DNA from 4 places in the Streptomyces sp. SS7 genome. Region 2 is predicted to be linked to each of the others. Evidence: riboswitches for the same ligand, from Rfam matches in the RefSeq annotation. Region 2 holds a riboswitch; each other region holds the start of a gene.

Region 1 (5,567 bases), 2.5 Mb from region 2:
GCGTAGACGCGGGAGCAGGCTGGGCAGCGGGAGGCGCGGCGGTTGCCGCAGGTGGTGAGGAGTCGGCCGGTGGGTTCGTCGGCGGTGGAGTAGGCGCGGACCACGGTGCGGGTGGCGGCGTCGAGGGTGGCGGTGTGGCCGACGAGGTTGACCGGGCGGGTGCAGCCGCGGACGTTGCGGATCTGATCCGCCACGCGGTCGAAGTCTTCGAGTTGGGCCAGCTCGATCAGGTCCCGCAGGGCGGGGCTGACGACGTGGCGCAGGTCCAGGGGGCGCTTCATGGGGCGGGGTCTCCCTTCGTGCTGGGCTGGGGCCCCGAGCAGGCCGACGGATGCGCGGGCTGCTCGGGGCATGGCGGACCGGGCCCCTTGGGGGCCGGGTGCTGGAGGGGAGCCGGAAGGCCGGCGGGAGGGTCAGGCCGTCAGGGCCGAGTGCAGGGCGGTGGCCATGGGCAGGCCGACGCCGAGCCGCGCCTTGAGCTGGGCGGTGGTGATGGGCTCGCCGTGCTGGACGCGGTGGGCGTCCGCGATCGAGCGCGCTTCGTTCAGCAGCGGCTCGGGCACCTTGGCCGCAGGCACCGGGGCCGGGGTGGGCACGGGCGGGGCCGTCACGGGCACGGGCTCGGGCACGGGGGCCGGATCGGCAGGGGCCGGGGTGGCGGCAGGCTCGTCTTCCTCGGCCGGGACGACCGGCGCGGGAACGGGCCGGGGTTCCGGTCTCGGCTCCGTGCCGACGGGGACGGGCGCGGGGGTGCCGATGGTGTGGAAGGCCCGGAGGAGCTGGGGGCCGACGGCTCCCCAGCCGAGGAGGAGCAGCGGGGCCACGGCGTCCACGGCAGCGCGGCCGTAGTGGCCGGCGGCCAGGGGCTCGGCGATGTTGAGGGCCAGGGTCAGCAGGCCGGAGAAGTGCATCAGCCGGGTAGCGGCCATCATCTGCTCCGGCGGGACACCGCGCAGCGAGAGGTAGCGCAGGGCCACCAGGAGTCCGACCACGGACAGGTCCACCATCGGAGCGATCAGCGGCGCGATGGGCTCGGGGATGCCGAGCCGCAGGGCGAGGGCCCAGACGTTGCCGAAGGAGAAGACGAAGGCCAGAGCGGCGATGACGCCCATGACCACGGTCACGGTGCGCTGAGGTGATCCGGTCCTCAGACAAAGGGATTCACCTCCTCTCAACAGCACGCAGGGATAAGTGGATTGGCCGTCTGGACTATGCGGCGAGCGGCTCCTCACCCTCGTCGTAGCCGTCGTACTTGGTCAGGTCGATGCCGGCGGGGAGCCGGGCGGAGAGCAGGTCGGCGGGGTCGGCCGTGAGGTGGGCGGTCTCATCTCTTGCGGGAGCGAGCCGCAGAGGGCTGCGTGATCCGGATCGCGGTGGGCGACGCCGACAGCGAAAACGTCCGGGCGCGCGGCCAGGAGGAGAAGTTCGGGCACGGCATCGAGTCCCGTTGCCAACTGGCGCTCATGCACTACCGGCCCCTGATCGGCGTGCCGGGCATCGACATCCGGACCCACGGGACGACGCTCTACAACTCGCTCTACCGCGCCGATGATCAGTGTCTGGTCAATGCCCACGTCTGGGGGGTCAACGCGTACGGGGCCCCGGTGTGGCATCTTCGGCGGAGCGGCGAGGGCGGCATGTTCGACACCTACGCCGAGAGCTTCGACGCGGTGTGGTCCACGGCGACGCCCGTACGGCACGAGGGGTGACCATGGCACGGACCGAGTACTACGACGACTCGAACGCGCCCAAGCCGAACAGCATGGTTGTCGCAGCCTCAGCCGTCGTCACCGACGATCAGGGGCGCATCCTGCTCCAGCGCCGACGCGACAACGATCTGTGGGCCCTCCCGGGTGGAGGGATGGACCTCACCGACTCTCTTCCCGGCACAGCCGTCCGCGAGGTCAAGGAAGAGACCGGCCTCGACGTGGAGGTCACGGGACTGGTCGGCACGTACACCGACCCGAAGCACATCATCGCCTACACGGATGGCGAGGTGCGTCGGCAGTTCAACGTCTGCTTCACCGCGCGGATCGTCGGCGGAGAACTGGCGATCTCCGACGAGTCGACGGAGCTACGGTTCGTCCCTCCAGACGAGCTGGACCGACTTCCGATGCACCACACGCAGCGACTCAGGCTCCGCCACTTCATGGAGCACCGCGAGCAGCCCTACCTCGGCTGACCCCGTCAACATGTGCTGGTGGACGCTCCGACGTCAAAAGATCAGTCCGCAGAACGACGAAGGCTGACCGACGACTCCCCCCGGAATGCCGTCGGTCAGCCTCATTTGCGCAGGTCAGTCCGCTAGCGGAAGGTAGACACGGTTGCCGGAAGCCGCGAACTCCTTCGACTTCTCCAGCATCCCGGCCTCGATCTCCTCCGGGGTGGCGTCCGCCTCGCCGCCGAACTGCTCTGTGATGCTTCTGCTGATCTTCATCGAGCAGAACTTCGGCCCGCACATCGAGCAGAAGTGAGCCGTCTTGGCCGGCTCGGCCGGGAGGGTTTCGTCGTGGAAGTCGCGGGCCGTGTCCGGGTCGAGGGCCAGGTTGAACTGGTCCTCCCAGCGGAACTCGAAGCGGGCGTCGGACAGCGCGTCGTCCCACTCCTGTGCTCCGGGGTGGCCCTTGGCGAGGTCGGCGGCGTGGGCGGCGATCTTGTAGGTGATGACACCGGTCTTGACGTCGTCACGGTTGGGCAGGCCCAGGTGCTCCTTGGGCGTGACGTAGCAGAGCATGGCCGTGCCCCACCAGGCGATCATCGCGGCGCCGATGCCGGAGGTGATGTGGTCGTACGCCGGGGCGACGTCCGTCGTCAGCGGGCCGAGGGTATAGAACGGAGCTTCATCGCAGATCTCCTGCTGAAGGTCGATGTTCTCCTTGATCTTGTGCATCGGGACGTGCCCCGGGCCCTCGATCATGGTCTGTACGTGAAAACGCTTGGCGATCGTGTTGAGTTCCCCGAGCGTGCGCAACTCCGCGAACTGCGCCTCGTCGTTGGCGTCCGCGATCGAGCCCGGCCGCAGACCGTCGCCCAGCGAGTACGTGACGTCGTAGGCGGCGAGGATCTCGCAGAGTTCCTCGAAGTTCTCGTACAGGAACGACTCCTTGTGGTGCGCCAGGCACCAGGCCGCCATGATCGAGCCGCCGCGCGAGACGATGCCGGTCTTGCGGTTCGCGGTGAGCGGGACGTACGCGAGGCGCACGCCCGCGTGGACCGTCATGTAGTCCACGCCCTGCTCGGCCTGCTCGACGACGGTGTCCTTGTAGATCTCCCAGGTCAGTTCCTCGGCCCTGCCGTCGACCTTCTCCAGCGCCTGGTACAGCGGCACCGTGCCGATGGGCACGGGGGAGTTGCGCAGCACCCACTCCCGGGTGGTGTGGATGTTACGGCCGGTGGAGAGGTCCATGACCGTGTCGGCGCCCCAACGGGTCGCCCAGGTCATCTTCTCGACCTCCTCCTCGATGGAGGAGGTCACCGCCGAGTTGCCGATGTTGGCGTTGACCTTCACCAGGAACCTCTTGCCGATGATCATCGGCTCGATCTCCGGGTGGTTGACATTGGCCGGCAGCACCGCGCGCCCGGCCGCGATCTCCTCGCGCACCACCTCGGGAGAAACGTTCTCCCGGAGGGCCACGAACTCCATCTCGGGCGTGATCTCGCCCCTGCGGGCGTACGCGAGCTGGGTGACCGCGCTGCCGTCCCGGCTCCGGCGCGGCAGCCGCGGGCGGCCCGGGAACACCGCGTCGAGGTTACGCAGTCCACCCCGCGGCGAGGTGTGCTTGACGCCGTCGTCCTCGGGCCGGACCGGTCGGCCCGCGTACTCCTGTGTGTCACCGCGGGCGATGATCCAGTTCTCCCGCAGCGGCGCCAGGCCCCTGCGAACGTCGGTGTCGGCGAGCGGATCGGTGTACGGTCCGGAGGTGTCGTACAGCGTGACCGACTGCCCGTTGGTGAGATGCACCTGGCGGACCGGCACCCGCAGGTCGGGGCGAGCGCCCTCGATGTACCCCTTGTGCCAGCCGATGGACGTCCCGCTCTTCTCGCCGGTCGCCTCGGCCGTGTCCGTCTCGGCCGCGTTCTGCGTGAAGGCAGGCGTGCGTGCGTCCTTGTTGGTCATGAGACCTACTCCCTACGCCGGCATTACCCGGTAACAGGTTCGGCGGTCGACGCAGCGGCTACCGTCTGCCGACGTTTCATGTGAAACATCACTCGCTGTGGTGACGTTCCACGTGAAACATCGCGAAGACGGAGGTCAGCGCCCTCTCAGCCCGGTGCTCCGAGCTCCCGCGTGTGCAAAAGTGGCTCCACGCTAGCGGTAGGTGTGGCGCGGTGAACAGTGGGCCTCAGCCGTTCTTGCGATGATCGGGCGGTGACCACGACACACCAGCCCCCGTATCCGCCCGGAGAGCCGCCCCGCAGGCCCGGCACCGGTGGCGGCCCGGGTCCCGGACCGGCCAACGCTCCGCAGGGCGGACCGGCCGCACAGGGGCGCCAGGACGAACGCGACTTCAGCTTCGGTGGTGGGTTCGACCGCGGCCACGAGGTCGGGCCCGGCTACGGGCAGCGTCCGGGCCCCCGTCCCGGGCCTGGACACCACGGGCCCGAGCACCACGGGCCCGAGCACCACGGACCTGCGCATCATGGGCCCGAGCACCACAGGCCCCAGCACTCCGGGCCCGGAGCAGGCGGAGGCCACCGGCACGGTTTCGAGGACGGTCACACCGGCGCACAGGGCAGCGGTTCCGAAGGCGGACACGGATCCGGGCATGGACACGGACACGGGCATGGGCACAGCCACAGCCACGGTCCGGCCGCACCGGTCTCCAAGCATCTGCGCAAGGTCATCGGAGCCGTCCTGATCCCCTTCGCCGCGGCGGTACTGGTCGGGCTGGTGGTGCTGTGGCCCGGCGGTGCCCCGGCGCATGAGCGGACCGGCGTCGGCTTCGACCGGCAGACGCAGCACGCCACGGTGACCAAGGTCGTCAAGGTGAGCTGCCAGTCGGTGAACGCCTCCGGTGGCACGCCGATCGGCGGCGCTTCCCCCGCCGACGGCTCGTCCGCCGAGAAGAAGGGAGGCGACACCTGCAAGAAGGCCACGATCCGCGTGGACACCGGCGACGACAAGGGCCGGACGTTCACCGAGATCGTCCAGCCCGACCAGTCCCGCCAGTTGGAGCAGGGCGAGCAGGTCGTGGTCGCCTACGAGCCCTCGGCCCCCAAGGACCTGCAGTACTCGGTCACCGATGTGAACCGCCGGATCCCGATGACGGTGCTGGCCGTGATCTTCGCGGTCGCCGTGGTGGTCGTCGGGCGGCTGCGCGGTGTGATGGCCCTGGTGGCGCTGGCCGCGAGCTTCCTGATCCTGAACTTCTTCATCCTGCCCGCGATACTCCAGGGCTCGAACCCGCTGCTGGTGGCCGTGGTGGGGTCCAGCGCCATCATGTTGATCGCCCTGTATCTGTGCCACGGGCTGTCCGCCCGTACGTCCGTCGCCGTGCTCGGCACCCTCATCTCGCTGATGCTGATCGGCTTCCTCGGCTCCTGGTTCGTCGACTGGGCCGCGCTCA
Region 2 (5,567 bases):
GTGGTCCACCGCCCGCAGCACGGGCAGCATGGTCCGTACGACGAACGGGACGCCGACCAGCGCCTGGGCGAGCGGGACGAGGATCCAGCTGGCCCTGAGATCCAGCGGGGGCTCGTCCAGGGTGATCAGGAACCCGAAGCCGACGGTCACCGCCGACACACCCAGCGGCAGCATCAGCAGCGCGTCGAAGCCCCGGACCAGCCGGCCCGCGTCGCGCCGGGTGAGCGCCGCGGCGGCCAGGCCGCCGATCAGCACCGCGATCGCGGTCGCAGCGACGGCGTACTCGAGCGAGTTGCCGATCGCCTCGATCGGCGGCACCAGGAAGACATTCCCCTCGTCGCCGGTCAGCGCGCGGTAGTAGGCGAGGTCCGGTGCGTCCAGGGACCGCTGCACCAGCACGGCGAGCGGCAGCACCAGCAGCAGCGCGACGCTCACCAGCACCCCGGCCAGCAGCGCCCACTGCCCGGCACCGCGCGGCCGCCGGGCGGTCAGACCCGCGTCCACCAGCCGCAGGGCTGTCTCCCGCCGCCGTACCGTCCAGGCGTGCACGACGAGGATCGCGCCGACCGCGGCGAACTGCACGATCGTCAGGACGGCCGCCGTGGAGAGGTCGAAGATCTCCGAGGTCTGGCGGTAGATCTCCACCTCCAGGGTGGAGAAGGTGGGCCCGCCGAGGATCTGGACCACACCGAAGGAGGTGAAGGTGAACAGGAAGACCATCAGCGCGGCGGCGGCCGCGGCCGGTCCGAGCGCGGGCAGGGTCACCGTGCGCCAGGCCCGCAGCCGGGACGCGCCCAGCATCCGGGCGGCCTCCTCCTGGCGCGGGTCGAGCTGGGCCCACAGCCCGCCGACGGTCCGCACGACGACGGCGTAGTTGAAGAAGACGTGCGCCAGCAGGATCGCCCACACGGTCGTGTCCAGCCGTACGCCCCACAGGTCGTCCAGCAGACCGCCGCGCCCGACGAGCGCGAGGAACGCGCTGCCGACGACCACCGTCGGCAGCACGAACGGCACCGTCACCACGGCCCGCAGCACCTGCTTGCCCGGGAAGTCCAGACGGGCGAAGACATACGCGCCCGGCAGCGCCACCACCAGGGTGAGCGCGGTGGAGACGACCGCCTGCCAGGTGGTGAACCACAGGACGTGCCGGATGTCGGCCTGGCCCAGGACGTCGGCCACCCGCCCGAACCGCCAGACCCCGTCGACCTTCAGCCCGCGGGCCACGATCGCGGCGACGGGATAGGCGAAGAACAGCCCGAAGAACGCGACGGGCAGGGCCATGAGCCCGAGCCGCGCCGCGCTCCCGGAAGGCCTTTCGGCCCGCTTGGTCACTTCAGTACGAGCGAGGTCCACGACTTGACCCACTGGTCGCGGTGCTGGGCGATCTTCGCCGGGTCCATGGTCTCGGGGGCCTTGGCGGCGGGCCCGTACGCGGTGAACTCGGCGGGCACGCCCACCCCCTCGACCACCGGGTAGACGAACATGTTGAGCGGCATGTCCTTCTGGAACTCCTGGGAGATCAGGAAGTCGATGAGCGCCTTGCCGCCCTTGGCGTTCCCGGCGTTGCTCAGCAGCCCCGCGAACTCGATCTGGCGGAAGCAGGTGCCGGTCGCGACCCCGGTGGGGGCGGTGCTGGGCCTGGGGTCGCCGTAGATCACCTCGGCGGGCGGCGAGGAGGCGTACGACACGACCAGCGGCCGGTCCGCCCCGGCCTTCCTGCCGCCGGCCGACCCCGAGAACTCCTCGTTGTAGGCCTGCTCCCAGCCGTCGACCACCTTCACCCCGTTGGCCTTGAGCTTCTTCCAGTAGTCCGCCCAGCCGTCGTCGCCGTACTTCGCGGCCGTGCCGAGGACGAAGCCGAGGCCCGGCGAGGAGGTGGAGGCGTTCTCGGTGACGAGGAGGTTCTTGTAGGCGGGCTTGATCAGGTCGTCGTAGGACGTCGGCGGGGCCAGCTTGTGGTCGGCGAAGTACTTCTTGTCGTAGTTGACGCAGATGTCGCCGTAGTCGACGGGCGTGACCCGGTGCTTGCCGGAGTCCAGCTGGTACGCGCCGCCGACCCGGTCGAGTCCCTTGGCCTCGTACGACTGGAACAGACCGTTGTCGAGCGCCCGCGACAGCAGGGTGTTGTCGACGCCGAAGAAGACGTCCCCCTGCGGGTTGTCCTTGGTCAGGATGGCCTTGTTGACGGCCTGGCCCGCGTCGCCGTCCGTGAGGACCTTGACCTTGTAGCCGGACTTCTTCTCGAAGTCGGCGAGCACGTTCTTGGAGACGGCCCATGAGTCGTGGCTGACGAGGGTGACGGTCCTGGAGTCCGCCGCGCTCGAGGTGCCGGACGACTCCGCGCCGCACGCGGACAGGGTGACGAGGCCGAGGCCGACCGTCGCCGCCACGAAGGTCTTGATGTGCACTGGATGTCCTCCTGGGGTTGGCCAGGAAGAACGCGGCCCCGCCCGGGGACGCCCGGGCAGGGCACAACAGCTTGAGCGATGACCGAACTTCCTACCCAGAATGACCTGGGCGAGGTTCAGAGGGTCTGCGGCCCGATTGCCGCACTCTCAGCGCTGTGGCGCTCCCCTGTCGGAATATGAAGATGTGACGTGGCCAGATCTTAGCGCTCGGTGGCCGCCAGCTGACCACAGGCTCCGTCGATCTCCTGGCCACGGGTGTCCCGGACGGTGACGGGCACCCCGTGGGCCGCGATGGCCTCCACGAACGCCTTCTCGTCCTCGGGCCGCGAGGCCGTCCACTTCGAGCCCGGGGTCGGGTTCAGCGGGATCAGGTTGACGTGCACGGGCTTTCCGCGGAGCAGCCGGCCGAGCCGGTCACCACGCCAGGCCTGGTCGTTGATGTCACGGATCAGCGCGTACTCGATCGACAGCCGCCGCCCGGACTTCTCCACGTAGTCGAAGCCCGCGTCGAGCACCTCGCGCACCTTCCACCGCGTGTTCACGGGGACGAGGGTGTCGCGCAGCTCGTCGTCCGGGGCGTGCAGCGAGATCGCGAGCCGGCACTTGAAGCCCTCGTCGGCGAACCGGTGGATGGCGGGCACGAGCCCGACCGTCGAGACGGTGATCCCGCGCTGCGACAGCCCGAGCCCGTCCGGAGCGGGATCGGTGAGCGCACGGATCGCGGTGACGACCCGCTTGTAGTTGGCGAGCGGCTCGCCCATCCCCATGAAGACGATGTTGGACAGCCGCGCCGGCCCGCCGGGGACCTCGCCGTCCCGCAGCGCCCGCATCCCGTCCACGATCTGGTGCACGATCTCGGCGCTGGACAGGTTCCGGTCAAGCCCGGCCTGCCCGGTCGCGCAGAACGGGCAGTTCATCCCGCAGCCCGCCTGCGAGCTGATGCACATCGTCACCCGGTCCGGGTACCGCATCAGCACCGACTCGACGAGCGTCCCGTCGAACAGCCGCCACAGCGTCTTGCGGGTGGTGCCCTCGTCGGTCGACAGATGCCGTACGACGGTCATCAGCTCGGGCAGCAGCGCCTCCCGCAGCTTCTCCCGCGCACCGGCGGGGATGTCGGTCCACTCCGCCGGGTCGTGCGCGTACCGCGCGAAGTAGTGCTGCGAGAGCTGCTTGGCGCGGAACGGCTTCTCACCGATCTCCGCGACGGCGTCCTTCCGCTCCGCTGGCGAGAGATCGGCAAGATGCCGCGGCGGCTTCTTGGCTCCGCGCGGCGCGACAAATGTGAGTTCTCCGGGCTTAGGCATGGCCTAACCAGTGTCGCAGATCGAATCCGGTGCCCCGGTCGCGCGACGGGAAGGCCTTCCTCCGTGACAGGTGCTAGGTAGCCCGCTGCTCCAGGTGGCTCTTCAGGAGGCGTTCGTTCAGTGGCAGTTCCTTGCGGACCTGGGGGCGGACGATCAGGGGGAGGAGGACCTTGCCCATGCCCCTGCCCTCGAAGTCGAGTTCCATCGTCACGCGGGAGCGGCGGCCGTCCTCGAGCGGGGTGATCTCGCCGTGGACATGGCCGCGCACGGGACCGTCGACGCCTCGCAGGCCCCAGGCGTGCGGGGGGTCGTACTCGGTGTACTCCATGGTCATCGGGATCTCCCGGCGGCGGCCCACGTGCCGGGTGACGCGCAGCCGGGAGCCGACCTGGACCGGGCCGGGGTCGAGCTGTTCGGCCGAGACCGCGCTCGCCTGCCATTCGGGCAGGTGGGACGGGTCGATGAGGTACGCCCAGACATCGTCGGGGCTGCGGTCGACGTCGATCGATTCACGGAAGCCGGACATGACGTCTGCCCCTTTCCGGATGATTGGCCATCAAGCCCATAAAGGGCCTCGGGGAAAATCGTCCCACTGTGGGCGGTACCGGGCAAAGGACGCGGGCCCCCGGCCTGAGGGTTCAGGTCGGGGGCCCGCGGGCGAGGTGGACGAGCCGGCGCCGGTCAGCCCGATCCGACGAACAGCACGAGCAGCAGCCAGACGACCGGAGCCGTCGGCAGCAGGGAGTCCAGCCGGTCCATGATGCCGCCGTGGCCCGGCAGCAGCGTACCCATGTCCTTGATGCCCAGGTCCCGCTTGATCATGGACTCGCCGAGGTCGCCGAGCGTGGCGCTGGCCGCGACCGCGAGGCCCAGCAGCAGCCCCTGCCACCAGTGGCCGCCGTCGATCAGGAACTCCATGCACAGCGCGCCCACGACCATCGCGAACGACACCGCGCCCAGCAGGCCCTCGCGGGTCTTGCCGGGGCTGATGCGCGGGGCGAGCTTGTGCTTGCCGAAGCGCCAGCCGACGGCGTAGGCGCCGGTGTCGCTGACGACCGTGAGGAGGAAGAACGCCAGGACGCGCTGCGCGCCGTCGGCCGCGGTGAGCATCAGGGCGACGAACGTGGCCAGGAAGGGGACGTAGAAGGCGGCGAACACACCCGCCGTGACGTCCCGGAGATAGCCCTCCGGCGGTTCCGTCATCCGCCAGACCAGGACCGCCAGGGCGGTCAGGGCCATGGCGACCCAGGCACCCTCGGGCCCCCGGACGTACCCGGCGACGACCATCGCGGCGCCGCCGATCGCCAGCGGCACCAGCGGTGCCTTGATCTGCTTGCGCTCCTGGAGCCTGCTGGTCAGTTCCCACAGCCCGACGACGACGGCGACCGCTATCACGCCGACGAACACGGCCTTGACGATGAACAGCGACGCGACGATCACCACACCGAGCCCGACCGCGACTCCTATGGCCGCGCCCAGGTCTCGGCCCGCACTCTTCTTCTGCGGTGCGGGCGCGGGCTGTGGGGCTGCGGGCATGGGCTCCGGATTCTGCGGCACCGCCGCATGGGGCGGTGCCGACGGGGTCTCGTGGCGGAACGTCTCCGCACCGAAGGACGCCTGGTCGGGCGCCATGGGGCGGTACGCCTCGTCGCGGAACGAGGGGCCGCCCAGCCGGGCGGCCCCCGGGTCGTCATCCTGGTTTCCGCCGTGCGCGGGTACGTCGGGGACGATGGGCATGGGGCGAGTCTGCTGCGCCTCAGGCGCATCGTACGCGGGACCCGCCGGGGCGGCTCCCTGGACAGGTCCCTGGCCCTGGTAGGCCCCCTGGTCGGTGGGCCCCCAGTACCCGGCC
Region 3 (5,567 bases), 4.7 Mb from region 2:
GTCCCGGCGAGGCCCTTGACGACCTTGTCGCCGTCGATGAAGGCGGCGGGGACGTGCAGCGCGCGGTTCTCCCCGCGGCGTACGGCGATGAGCTGGCCCTCCTTGATCAGCTGCCGGACGCGGATCACGTCGACATCGAGCATCTCCGCGATGTCGGGCACGGTCAGCCAGGCAGGGACGAGAGCATCGGTCTTTGCGTCAATCTCGGTCACGGGGTCAAGGGTAGGCGCATCTTCCCGTGGGTCGCGATGGGTCGTCCTCCGGGTGCGGCCGCCTGGGGGGCAGGTCGCGCCCGCGCGGCGGAGCCGCACGTGTCCGTGGGTCAGGCGGTCGCGGTCTTCAGGGGGCGGGCCGGGTCCGCCAGTGCCGTCGCGTCCATGCGGGTGGCCGACTCGATCAGCCGCCTGCCCTGGGCCAGGTCGCGGGGGCGCCCCACCGCCAGGAGAGCGGTCAGACGGCCGTCGCGGAGCCAGCAGACGCTCCACGCCGGGCCCGTCGGGTCGCCGCGCCAGACGAGGCGGTCGGCCGCGGTGTGGTGGCCGGCGTACTGGACGAAGCGGCCGAACTGCTCGGACCAGAAGTACGGGACGGGGTCGTAGACGGCCGGGGGCTCGTCCGTGGCCGTGCCGATGATGTTGGCGGCGACCGTGCGGGGCCCCTGGAGGGCGTTGTCCCAGTGGTGGACGAGGAGGCGCTCGCCGTAGCGCGCCGAGGGGAAGGAGGCGCAGTCGCCGACCGCGTACACGTCCGGGACGGAGGTGCGCAGCCGGTCGTCGGCCAGGACCTCGTGGTGGGGGCCCAGGGCGACGCCGGAGCCGGTCAGCCAGGCGGTGGCGGGGCGGGCGCCGATGCCGACGACGACGGCGCCCGCGGGCAGCCGGGTGCCGTCGTCGAGGACGACCGCGCCGGGCTCGACGCGGGCCACGCGCGTGTGGGTGCGCAGGTCGGTGCCGCTGTCGGCGTACCAGGAGGTCATCGGGGCGGCGACCTCGGCCGGCAGGGCGCCGGCGAGCGGCCGGTCGGCGGCCTCGACGACGGTGACCGCGCAGCCGGCCTCGCGGGCCGCGGTGGCGAACTCGGCGCCGATCCAGCCGGCCCCGACGACCACGACGTCGTGCGCGCCGGCGAGGACGGGCCGCAGGCGTTCGGCGTCGTCCAGGGTGCGCAGCAGATGGACGCCGGGCACGCCGTCGGCGCCCGGCAGCCGGATCGGCCGGGCGCCGGTGGCGAGGACGAGGACGTCGTAGGGGACGGGCCCGGCCTCGGTGTCCACCTCGTGGTCGGCGGGGCGCAGGCCGAGGACCTCGCGGCCGAGCAGCAGGTCGATGCCGAGCCCCTCGAAGTCGACGTCGAAGGCGGAGCCCTCGGCCTTGCCGAGGAGTACGGCCTTGGACAGCGGCGGCCGGTCGTAGGGCTGGTGGGGCTCCGCGCCGATCAGTGTCACGGTGCCGTCGAAGCCCTGTTCGCGCAGGGCGACCGCGGTCTGCACCCCGGCCATGCCCGCGCCGACGACGACCACGCGCCGCCCCGGCCGTCCGTCCTCTTCCCTGTTCAGCTCGCTCACCTGATCACCATAGACACCTGACGTTCCGTCAGTCAGCCGTCGTGCTCCGTGACCTGCTCCACAACGCTGGTGCCGCTGCCTTCCTGCGACTCCCAGGACCAGGTCTCCTCCAGCCGCACCCGGCCGTCCGGCAGGGCGAGGACCGTCGAGACGCAGTGCCCCGAGGAGGTCGTGCCGTCCTGCTTGAGCTGGACGTACCGGAAGTCGAGCCGGTCCCCCTCACGGGTACCCACGAGATGGCCGCGTACGACGTCGCCGCCCGCGTAGTCCGCCCAGATCACGCCGTCCGCCTCGTGGTACGTGAAGCGGGTGCGGGTGCCGACCTGGCCCGGGGCCTGGTCGGCGACGGGGGCGAGGACGAGGCCGTCGAGCGAGCGGGGCATGGGCAGGGGGCTCCTTACGGGGCGGGAGGCTCCCTTTACAGGGGCACGGAAGCACGGGCTAGGGTGTGGCCAACGTAGAGCACTCGCGGGAGTCCGGACGCACCGGGCTGAGAGGGAGGCTGGCCGGCCTCCGACCGTACGAACCTGATCCGGGTCATGCCGGCGAAGGGAGGGGCTGGACGCCCATGTCGCGTACACGTACATCCGACGTCCTCGTCGTGGGGGGCGGGATCATCGGGCTGGTCACGGCGTGGCGGGCCGCGCAGCGCGGGTTCGCCACGACGGTGGTGGACCCCGAACCGGGCGGTGGGGCCGCGCGGGTGGCGGCCGGGATGCTGGCCGCCGTCACCGAACTGCACCACGGCGAGCAGACCCTGCTGGGGCTCAACCTGGCCTCGGCCCGCCGGTATCCGGACTTCGCGGCCGAGCTGACGGAGGTGACCGGGCGGGACCTCGGCTACCGCCGGTGCGGCACGCTCGCGGTGGCGCTGGACGCCGACGACCGCGCCCATCTGCGCGAACTGCACGCGTTGCAGGCGCGGTCGGGGCTGGAGTCGGAATGGCTGAGCGGGCGGGAGTGCCGGCGCCTGGAGCCGATGCTCGCGCCCGGGGTGCGGGGCGGACTGCGGGTGGACGGCGACCACCAGATCGATCCCCGGCGGCTGTCCGACGCGCTGGTCGTGGCGTGCGAGCGGGCCGGGGTGGTCCTCCACCGGGCGTGGGCCGAGCGGCTGTCCGTGACGGGCGGACGGGCCGCGGGGGTCGTCACCGATGACGGCACGGCCCTGGCGGCGGGGCAGGTGGTGCTGGCGGCGGGGAGCCTCAGCGGGCGGCTGGCGGGGGTGCCGGAGGACGTACTGCCGCCGGTGCGGCCGGTGAAGGGGCAGGTGCTGCGGCTGACGGTGCCGGCCGGGTACGCCCCGTTCCTCAGCCGTACCGTGCGGGCCGTGGTGCGCGGCAGCCAGGTGTATCTGGTGCCCCGGGAGAACGGCGAGCTGGTCGTGGGCGCCACGAGCGAGGAACTCGGCTGGGACACGTCGGTGACGGCGGGCGGGGTGTACGAACTGCTGCGCGACGCCCACGAACTGGTGCCGGGGATCACGGAACTGCCGCTGACGGAGACGCGCGCCGGACTGCGGCCCGGCTCCCCCGACAACGCGCCGCTGCTCGGGCCGACCGCGCTGGAGGGACTGTTGCTGGCCACCGGGCACTACCGCAACGGGGTGCTGCTGACGCCGGTGACCGGGGACGCCCTGGCACATGCCCTGGTCAGCGGTGAACTCCCGGACGAGGCACGCCCCTTCACCCCCCGGCGCTTCGGCGCCGCCGCCCGGACGGAGCAGCTCGTATGAACATCTCGGTGAACGGCGAGCGGCGGGTGGTCGCTCCCGGTACGGGCCTCGACCGTGTCGTACGGTCCCTGACGGCGGCGCCCTCCGGGGTGGCGGCCGCGCTGAACGAGACGGTCGTCCCGCGTGCGGAGTGGTCGGCGACGCCGCTCCGCGAGGGCGACCGGGTGGAGGTCCTGACCGCGGTGCAGGGAGGGTGAGCGCCATGTCCGACGATCCGTTCCTCCTCGGCGGTACGTCCTTCTCGTCGCGTCTGATCATGGGCACGGGAGGTGCGCCGAGCCTGGAGGTGCTGGAGCGGGCGCTGGTGGCGTCCGGGACCGAGCTGACGACGGTGGCGATGCGCAGGGTGGACCCCGGGGTGCAGGGCTCGGTGCTGTCGGTGCTCCGGCGGCTGGGCATCGGGGTGCTGCCCAATACGGCGGGGTGCTTCACGGCCGGGGAGGCGGTGCTGACGGCGCGGCTGGCGCGGGAGGCGCTCGGGACGTCGCTGGTGAAGCTGGAGGTCATCGCCGACGAGCGGACGCTGCTGCCGGATCCGGTGGAGTTGCTGGAGGCGGCGGAGACGCTGGTGGACGACGGGTTCACGGTGCTGCCGTTCACGAACGACGATCCGGTGCTGGCGCGGAAGCTGGAGGACGTGGGCTGCGCGGCGGTGATGCCGCTGGGTTCGCCGATCGGGTCGGGGCTCGGCATCCGCAACCCGCACAACTTCCAGCTGATCGTGGAGCGGGCGGGGGTGCCGGTGATCCTGGACGCGGGGGCCGGGACGGCGTCGGACGTGGCGCTGGCGATGGAGTTGGGGTGCGCGGGGGTGATGCTGGCGACGGCGGTGACGCGGTCGCCTGATCCCGAGCGGATGGCGTCGGCGATGCGGGCGGGCGTCGAGGCGGGCCGGCTGGCGCGGCTGGCGGGGCGCATCCCCCGGCGCTACTTCGCTCAGGCGTCGTCTCCCGCGGAGGGTCTGGCCGTGCTGGACCCCGAGCGCCCCGCGTTCTGACGTTCCCTCTCGCCTTGTCCACCCCCGCCACCCCCGCGCCGCGCGTCACAGGTCGGCTGCAGTCGTGCTCCGAATGAGTGGGTACGGGTGGGGTGTCGGTCGTGGCTCGTAGACTCGCTGCGTGGACACGACCCTTCAGGACCCTCTGGTCGGGCAGGTGCTCGACGGGCGGTATCGCATCGACGCGCGGATCGCCGTGGGCGGGATGGCCACGGTCTACCGGGCCGTGGACACCCGCCTCGACCGTGTGCTCGCCCTCAAGGTGATGCACCCGGCGCTCGCGGCCGACGGGTCGTTCGTCGAGCGGTTCATCCGGGAGGCCAAGTCCGTCGCACGGCTCGCCCACCCCAATGTCGTGCAGGTGTTCGACCAGGGTACGGACGGGTCGTACGTGTATCTCGCGATGGAGTACATCGCGGGCTGCACCCTGCGGGACGTGCTGCGCGAGCGCGGGGCGCTCCAGCCGAGGGCCGCGCTCGACATCCTGGAGCCGGTGCTCGCCGCGCTCGGCGCCGCGCACCGGGCCGGGTTCGTGCACCGTGACATGAAGCCCGAGAACGTGCTGATAGGGGACGACGGGCGGGTCAAGGTCGCGGACTTCGGGCTGGTGCGGTCCGTCGACACCGTGACCAGCACCACCGGCGCCGTGCTCGGGACCGTCGCCTATCTCGCGCCCGAGCAGATCGAGACGCCCGGCGCCGCCGACCCGCGGGTGGACGTGTACGCGTGCGGTGTCGTGCTCTACGAGATGCTCACCGGGGAGAAGCCGCACGACGGCGAATCCCCCGCGATCGTGCTCTACAAGCACCTCCACGAGGACGTACCGCCGCCCTCCTCCGGGGTCCCCGGTCTGCCGCGCGCGCTGGACGAGCTGGTCGCGTCGGCCACCGCCCGCACCCGGGAGGTCCGGCCGCAGGACGCGGTCGCGCTGCTCGGCGAGGTGCGGGACGCCCGCGCCGGGCTGACCGAGGAGCAGCTCGACGCCGTGCCTCCGCAGGCCGTGTCCGCCGCCCACGACAACGCCGAGGACCGCACGAGCGTGATCCCCCGCTCGCTGACCGTGCCCCGGCCCCTGCCCATCGGCGAGGAGGAGGGCTTCGGCCCGGACGAGGTCAACCGGACCTCCCGGTTCCAGAGTCCCCCTCCGCTGCCTCCCCGCCGGCGCGGGGCGCGGCCCCGGCGCGGGCTGGTCGCCCTCGTCACCGTCGTCCTGCTGGTGATCGGGGTCGGCGCCGGCGTCTGGTACATCAACTCCGGGCAGTTCACCAAGG
Region 4 (5,567 bases), 4.4 Mb from region 2:
ACATCTTCGGGCACGGCGGTCGTCGGGCGGCGGGCGCCCCCGGCTATCGCCTCGCGGTAGCGGGCCACGGTTCCCTCGGCGGCCCTGGCCCAGGTGAAGTTCGCGAGCACGCGTTCGCGTCCGGCGGCGCCGAGCCGGGTGCGCAGGTCGGCGTCGCCGAGGAGGCGGCCGAGGCCCGCCGCGAGCGCTCCCGCGTCGCCGGGGGGTACGGCGAGGCAGGTCTCGCCGTCGCGTCCGGCGACCTCGGGGATGGCGCCGCCGGTGGTGGCGAGGAGCGGGGTGCCGGTGGCCATGGCCTCGGCGGCGGGCAGGCTGAAGCCTTCGTAGAGGGAGGGCACGCAGGCGACCTGTGCCGAGCGCACCAGGTCGACGAGTTCGGCGTCGGAGATGCCCTTGACGAACTCGACGGCGCCTTCGAGGCCGTAGCGTTCGATGCTCTGGGCGACGGGCCCTTCGGTGGGGCGCTTGCCGACGACGACGAGGTGGGCGTCGGCGTACTCGGTGCGGACCTTGGCCAGGGCGTCGACGAGGTGGACGAGCCCCTTGAGGGGGACGTCGGCGCTGGAGGTCGTGACGATGCGGCCGGGTACGACGGGCACGGACGGGTCGGGGGAGAACAGGTCGGTGTCGGCGCCGATGTGGACGACGTGGATCCGGTCGTCGCGGACGCCGAGGTGGTCGACGATCTCCTGGCGGGAGGTGCCGGAGACGGTGAGCACGGAGGGCAGCCGGCGGGCGACGCGCTTCTGCATCCGGGTGAAGGCGTACCAGCGCCGTACGGAGTAGCGGCGCTGCCATCCCTCGGCGGCGTCGAGCTCCAACCGGCGGTCGACGGTGATGGGGTGGTGGATGGTGGTGACGAGGGGTGCGCCGACGTCGCCCAACAGGCCGTAGCCGAGGGTCTGGTTGTCGTGCACGACGTCGAACTCGCCGCGACGGGCGCGCAGATGGCGGCGGGCGCGCAGGGAGAAGGTGAGCGGCTCGGGGAAGCCGCCGGTCCACATGGTGGCGACTTCCAGGGCGTCGATCCAGTCCCGGTACTCGTCGCGTCCGGGGGTCCGGAAGGGGTCCGGGGAGCGGTAGAGGTCGAGGCTGGGCAGCTCGGTGAGGGTCAGGCCGTCGTGGCCCTCGTCGAGGACGGGGTACGGCTGTGAGCCGATGACCTCGACCCGGTGGCCGAGCCGGACCAGTTCACGCGACAGGTGCCGTACGTAGACGCCCTGGCCGCCGCAGAACGGGTTCCCCTTGTAGGTGAGGAGCGCAATGTCGAGCGGTCGCCCGCCGTCAGCGGCGAGGTCACGCCGGGCCCCCGCCTGACTGGCCTCAGCAGTCACTCCGGGCCCCCTTCTGCCTGCGCTGTCCCGCGACATTACGACGAGACGCTAACCTAGAACAAGTTTCAGAGTTGATCGTTCGGGAGGCTACGAATCTACCGGCTGGTAGGGGTGCCGGGAGAAGTGGATCAGGTGATTCCCGCCACGGCTCACCGCGCTCCGGCGGCCCTGCCATGCTGTGTGATCACGGAGCCTCACCGACTGTCACGGAACGGGACCCATGCCTGCGGAAGACTCCACCCAGCGCCCCGCCTCCTCCCCCCTCACGGAGCGGCAGCAGGCCCGCCGCCGACGCATTCTGCACGCGAGCGCGCAGCTCGCCAGCCGGGGCGGTTTCGACGCGGTGCAGATGCGGGAGGTCGCGGAGTCCTCGCAGGTCGCCCTGGGGACGCTGTACCGGTACTTCCCCTCCAAGGTGCATCTGCTGGTCGCCACGATGCAGGACCAGCTGGACCACATGCACGGCACGCTCCGCAAGAAGCCGCCGTCCGGGGAGCGTCCGGCGGAGCGGGTCGCGGAGACCCTGATGCGCGCCTTCCGCGCGCTCCAGCGCGAGCCGCATCTGGCCGACGCGATGGTGCGCGCGCTGACCTTCGCCGACCGCAGCGTCTCCCCCGAGGTCGACCAGGTGTCCCGGCAGACGACGGCGATCATCCTCGACGCGATGGGCCTGACCGACCCGACGCCCGAGCAGCTCTCGGCGGTCCGCGTCATCGAGCACACGTGGCACTCGGCCCTGATCACCTGGCTCTCGGGCCGGGCCTCGATCGCCCAGGTACGGATCGACATCGAGACGGTGTGCCGCCTGATCGACGTGACGGACCCGGACCGCCCGTCGGCCTGATCCCCCGGGTCAGGCTGCTCGGCGCAGATCACGCAGGAGAAGACGGACCGGCCCGTCGGACTGCGCGCACGCCGAGCCGTGCAGGTCCAGTGAGCCCAGGGCTGCGGTGATCGCGGCGCCGGGGGCGAGGAACGCCTCGTCGAGCTCCCACTCGGTCCTGGTCCCCGCCCCGGCCGGCGGCGCGAACCGCTCCGGCTCGGCGAGCGGCCGGCCACCCGTCAACTCCTGCCGCAGCCCACGGCCGTCGCGCCAGACCTCGATGACGGTACGAGCGCTCAGGGCGGAGACGGCCCAGCCGCACCAGCGGTCGGGGCCGATGAGCGAACCGAAGCCGAGGCGGGGCGTGCCGTCCTCCCGCAGGGCCTCCGACGCGTCGTCGACCACCCGGAAAGCGAGGTCGCCGAGGATCTCGGCCTCGACGCGCAGGGCGTGCACGGGCGCGACCCGCGCGGCCGGATGCAGCGACCAGCCCACCACCTGCTCGAACGCCCGAGTCGGCAGGTGCGGGCTGTCCAGGCCGACGCCGAAGTACATGCCGGGCCTACGGCGCACGGCTTCAACGCCCTCGACGATCCGGATGTCCGCCGCGCTGTGCTCGTCCTCGGTCACGACCGCACGGTACGGGACGCGAAGAACCGGGACCGGGGCGCGAAGAACCGGGACGCGAAAAACCTACGAGACGGGTTCCCTTCGCCGGTATTGCCCGGATCAGGTATTGGGGGTCGCCGTCCGGCCCGACTGCTGCCTTTCGGCCTCTCAGCCCTACCGTCGACGTCGGCCTCAGCGGATGCCTTCGCGTCTCGCTGCGGTCGGCTACTCCGGTCGGACTCCCTCACTCGCCTCGTAGGCCACTACCAGAATAAAACGTCTCAAACCGGATGGAACCCCCTAAAGGAAAGATTTTTTCCTCACCGAGGGCCTCAGAGGTCTCAGGCCTCAGTCCTCCGGCGGGAACACCGCCTCCCCGCTGTCGAGCAGGGTGATGGCGATCGCCTCCACCGGGCAGCTCTCCGCCGCCGTCAGCACCCGCTCGTTCGCGTCCGCGTCCGGGGCGAGCGGGTGGGACTGGCGGGCGGTGTCCAGGCGGAAGCCGTCCGGGGCGTGGTGGATGCACTGGGCCGAGCCGATGCACAGCGAGCGGTCGACCTCCACGTGCCAGCGGTCCCCCATGACCCTCTCAGCCCTCCCAGCCCGCCGGCAGGTGGATCATCTTGTGCTCGAGGTACTCGCCGAAGCCCTCGGGCCCGAACTCGCGCCCCAGTCCGCTGTTCTTGTAGCCGCCGAACGGGCCTAGCATGTCGAGGCTGAAGGTGTTGACGGAATACGTCCCCGTACGGACCTGGCGGGCGACCTCGATGCCGTGCGCCACGTCGGCCGTCCACACGCTGCCGCTCAGCCCGTAGTCGGAGTCGTTGGCGATCTTCAGCGCCTCGGACTCGTCGCCGTAGGGGAGCAGGCAGATCACCGGGCCGAAGATCTCCTCGCGGGCGATCCGCATGGAGTTGTCGACGTCACCGAAGAGGGTCGGCTCGACGTACCAGCCGCGGTCCAGGCCCGCCGGACGGCCGCCGCCGGTGAGGACCTTGGCGCCCTCCTCCTGGCCGATGCGGATGTAGTCGAGGTTGCGGCGCTGCTGGCGCTCGGCGACCAGGGGGCCCACCTGGGTGGCCGGGTCCATCGGGTCGCCGACGACGAGGGCGCTCGCGGCGGCGGCGAAGGCGTCGGCGAACTCGTCGTAGCGCGAGCGCGGCAGCAGGATGCGGGTCTGGGCCACACAGGCCTGTCCGTTGTTCATCCAGGCGGCCGGGACGATCCCGGCCACCGCGGACTCCAGGTCGGCGTCCGGCAGCACGATCGCGGCCGACTTGCCGCCGAGTTCCAGCGTGACGCGGGTGAGGTTGCGCGCGGCCACCTCCATGACCCGCTTGCCGGCCGCGACGGAGCCGGTGAAGGAGACCTTGTCGACACCGGGGTGACCGACCAGGTACTCGCTGGTCTCACGGTCCGCCGGCAGGATCGACAGCACCCCCTCCGGCAGTCCGGCCTCCCGCGCGATGTCCGCGAGCAGATAGGCGTCCAGCGGTGACTCCGGCGACGGCTTGAGGATCACCGAGCAGCCGGTGAGCAGCGCGGGAGCGAGCTTGGCGGCGGCGACGAACTGGGGGACGTTCCAGGGGACGACGGCCGCGACCACGCCCACCGGCTCACGCCGTACGAGGATCTTCCCGAGCACACCGTCGCGGCGCTCCTCGTAGGTGAAGTCCCGGGCGACGGTGATCGCCGCGTCCCAGACCATCATCGCGCCGAGGGCCTGGGCGAGGACGCTCCAGGAGTACGGTGAGCCGTTCTCGGAGGAGATCACGCGGGCGATCTCCTCGTGGCGCATCGCGATGCCGTCCTTGATCCGGGCGACGACCGCGATCCGCTCGTCGAGGGAGAGCCGCGACCAGGGCCCCTCGTCGAACGCCCGCCGCGCGACGGCGACGGCCCGGTCCACATCGGCCGCGGAGGCGTGCGGCACCCGCCCGATGACCTCCTCGGTGTGCGGCGAGATCACCTCGATGACGGCATCGCCCAGGGGGTCCGTCAACTCTCCGCCGATGAACAGCTTTCCGTGTTCCACGAGCTCAGCCATGGCCACTGCCTTCGTCCGCATCATTTCTGACGGTGTTTCAGAAACTGATACCAGTTCTGGTTAAAGTAGTCCACGGACAGGACGGGAATGCCCCTGACCAGCGGTTTCCCGATGATCAGGGGCGGGTGCGAAAGCCGGGGGCCGTCAGGGGGCCGTCGGGGGCTTACGGCCCGTCCGGTACATCTCGTCGACGGCCTTCCGCGTACGCGTCTCGCTGCTCGGCGTGAGAGGTGGGTGTAGGTACGGAGCGAGAACCCGACCCGGCATCGGCGTGCCCGAGGCAGGCGCCCAGGACCCTGGATGCTCTGCCTGGAGTCGGGGAGCACCGAGGCGCAGAAGTGCCGCAGCGCGTGCATGCCGTCTTCGCGGGCCTCCTTGCACCTCTCCCCCGGCCCGGGCTTGGGGATCACTCCCGCCGCGGCGAGCGCAGGCTTCCAGGCGTGCGCGTTGAAGGCGTTGCGCCAGACCGCTCCGCCCTCAGTGCCAGTGAAGTACAGGAGCCTGGTCACCGGCTCTCCGTCGGGGCGCATCCACTGGTCAGTGGCAGCGCAGGTCACCGCGGCACCATCGGTGCGGAGGAGCCACGTCCCGTTGTTCGCCGGACACATGCGGTCGTCGTCGATGGTGAACGTCAGTTCACCCGATGCGCCGTATGAGCGTTGTGTCAGGGCGACAGGGACGTCGAGAACGCGGGCCCACAGGTTGAACTGATCGTACGATTCATCACCGAAGGAGGCGCCGAGGATCTGCGGAT

The links. Region 2 has a riboswitch for thiamine pyrophosphate ahead of U5640_RS11125 (thiamine ABC transporter substrate-binding protein). Riboswitches for the same ligand answer to the same signal wherever they lie in the genome.
Region 1: linked by a shared signal. The riboswitch ahead of thiC (phosphomethylpyrimidine synthase ThiC) and the one ahead of U5640_RS11125 (thiamine ABC transporter substrate-binding protein) in region 2 are both predicted to bind thiamine pyrophosphate.
Region 3: linked by a shared signal. The riboswitch ahead of thiO (glycine oxidase ThiO) and the one ahead of U5640_RS11125 (thiamine ABC transporter substrate-binding protein) in region 2 are both predicted to bind thiamine pyrophosphate.
Region 4: linked by a shared signal. The riboswitch ahead of U5640_RS31650 (hypothetical protein) and the one ahead of U5640_RS11125 (thiamine ABC transporter substrate-binding protein) in region 2 are both predicted to bind thiamine pyrophosphate.

The regions. Positions count from the first base shown of each region.
Region 1 covers NZ_CP141223.1:5,048,415-5,053,981, reverse strand. Annotated here, with positions in the region: gene U5640_RS23335 (replication initiator) at 1-281, opposite strand, end outside; gene U5640_RS23330 (DUF2637 domain-containing protein) at 414-1,124, opposite strand; partial or broken gene U5640_RS23325 (XRE family transcriptional regulator) at 1,329-1,709, shown strand; gene U5640_RS23320 (NUDIX domain-containing protein) at 1,712-2,182, shown strand; gene thiC (phosphomethylpyrimidine synthase ThiC) at 2,297-4,117, opposite strand; TPP riboswitch at 4,110-4,298, opposite strand; gene U5640_RS23310 (YibE/F family protein) at 4,370-5,567, shown strand, end outside.
Region 2 covers NZ_CP141223.1:2,507,621-2,513,187, forward strand. Annotated here, with positions in the region: gene U5640_RS11120 (iron ABC transporter permease) at 1-1,281, opposite strand, end outside; gene U5640_RS11125 (thiamine ABC transporter substrate-binding protein) at 1,329-2,408, opposite strand; TPP riboswitch at 2,479-2,586, opposite strand; gene rlmN (23S rRNA (adenine(2503)-C(2))-methyltransferase RlmN) at 2,609-3,715, opposite strand; gene U5640_RS11135 (SRPBCC family protein) at 3,789-4,241, opposite strand; gene U5640_RS11140 (phosphatidate cytidylyltransferase) at 4,397-5,567, opposite strand, start outside.
Region 3 covers NZ_CP141223.1:7,202,624-7,208,190, reverse strand. Annotated here, with positions in the region: gene U5640_RS33085 (Rv2175c family DNA-binding protein) at 1-212, opposite strand, end outside; gene U5640_RS33080 (FAD-dependent oxidoreductase) at 323-1,519, opposite strand; gene U5640_RS33075 (hypothetical protein) at 1,597-1,947, opposite strand; TPP riboswitch at 2,023-2,135, shown strand; gene thiO (glycine oxidase ThiO) at 2,133-3,299, shown strand; gene thiS (sulfur carrier protein ThiS) at 3,296-3,496, shown strand; gene U5640_RS33060 (thiazole synthase) at 3,502-4,296, shown strand; gene pknB (Stk1 family PASTA domain-containing Ser/Thr kinase) at 4,418-5,567, shown strand, end outside.
Region 4 covers NZ_CP141223.1:6,875,810-6,881,376, reverse strand. Annotated here, with positions in the region: gene U5640_RS31660 (glycosyltransferase family 4 protein) at 1-1,334, opposite strand, end outside; gene U5640_RS31655 (TetR family transcriptional regulator) at 1,555-2,178, shown strand; gene U5640_RS31650 (hypothetical protein) at 2,188-2,787, opposite strand; TPP riboswitch at 2,847-3,022, opposite strand; gene U5640_RS31645 (ferredoxin) at 3,115-3,348, opposite strand; gene U5640_RS31640 (aldehyde dehydrogenase) at 3,356-4,813, opposite strand; gene U5640_RS31635 (sterol carrier protein domain-containing protein) at 4,834-5,567, opposite strand, start outside.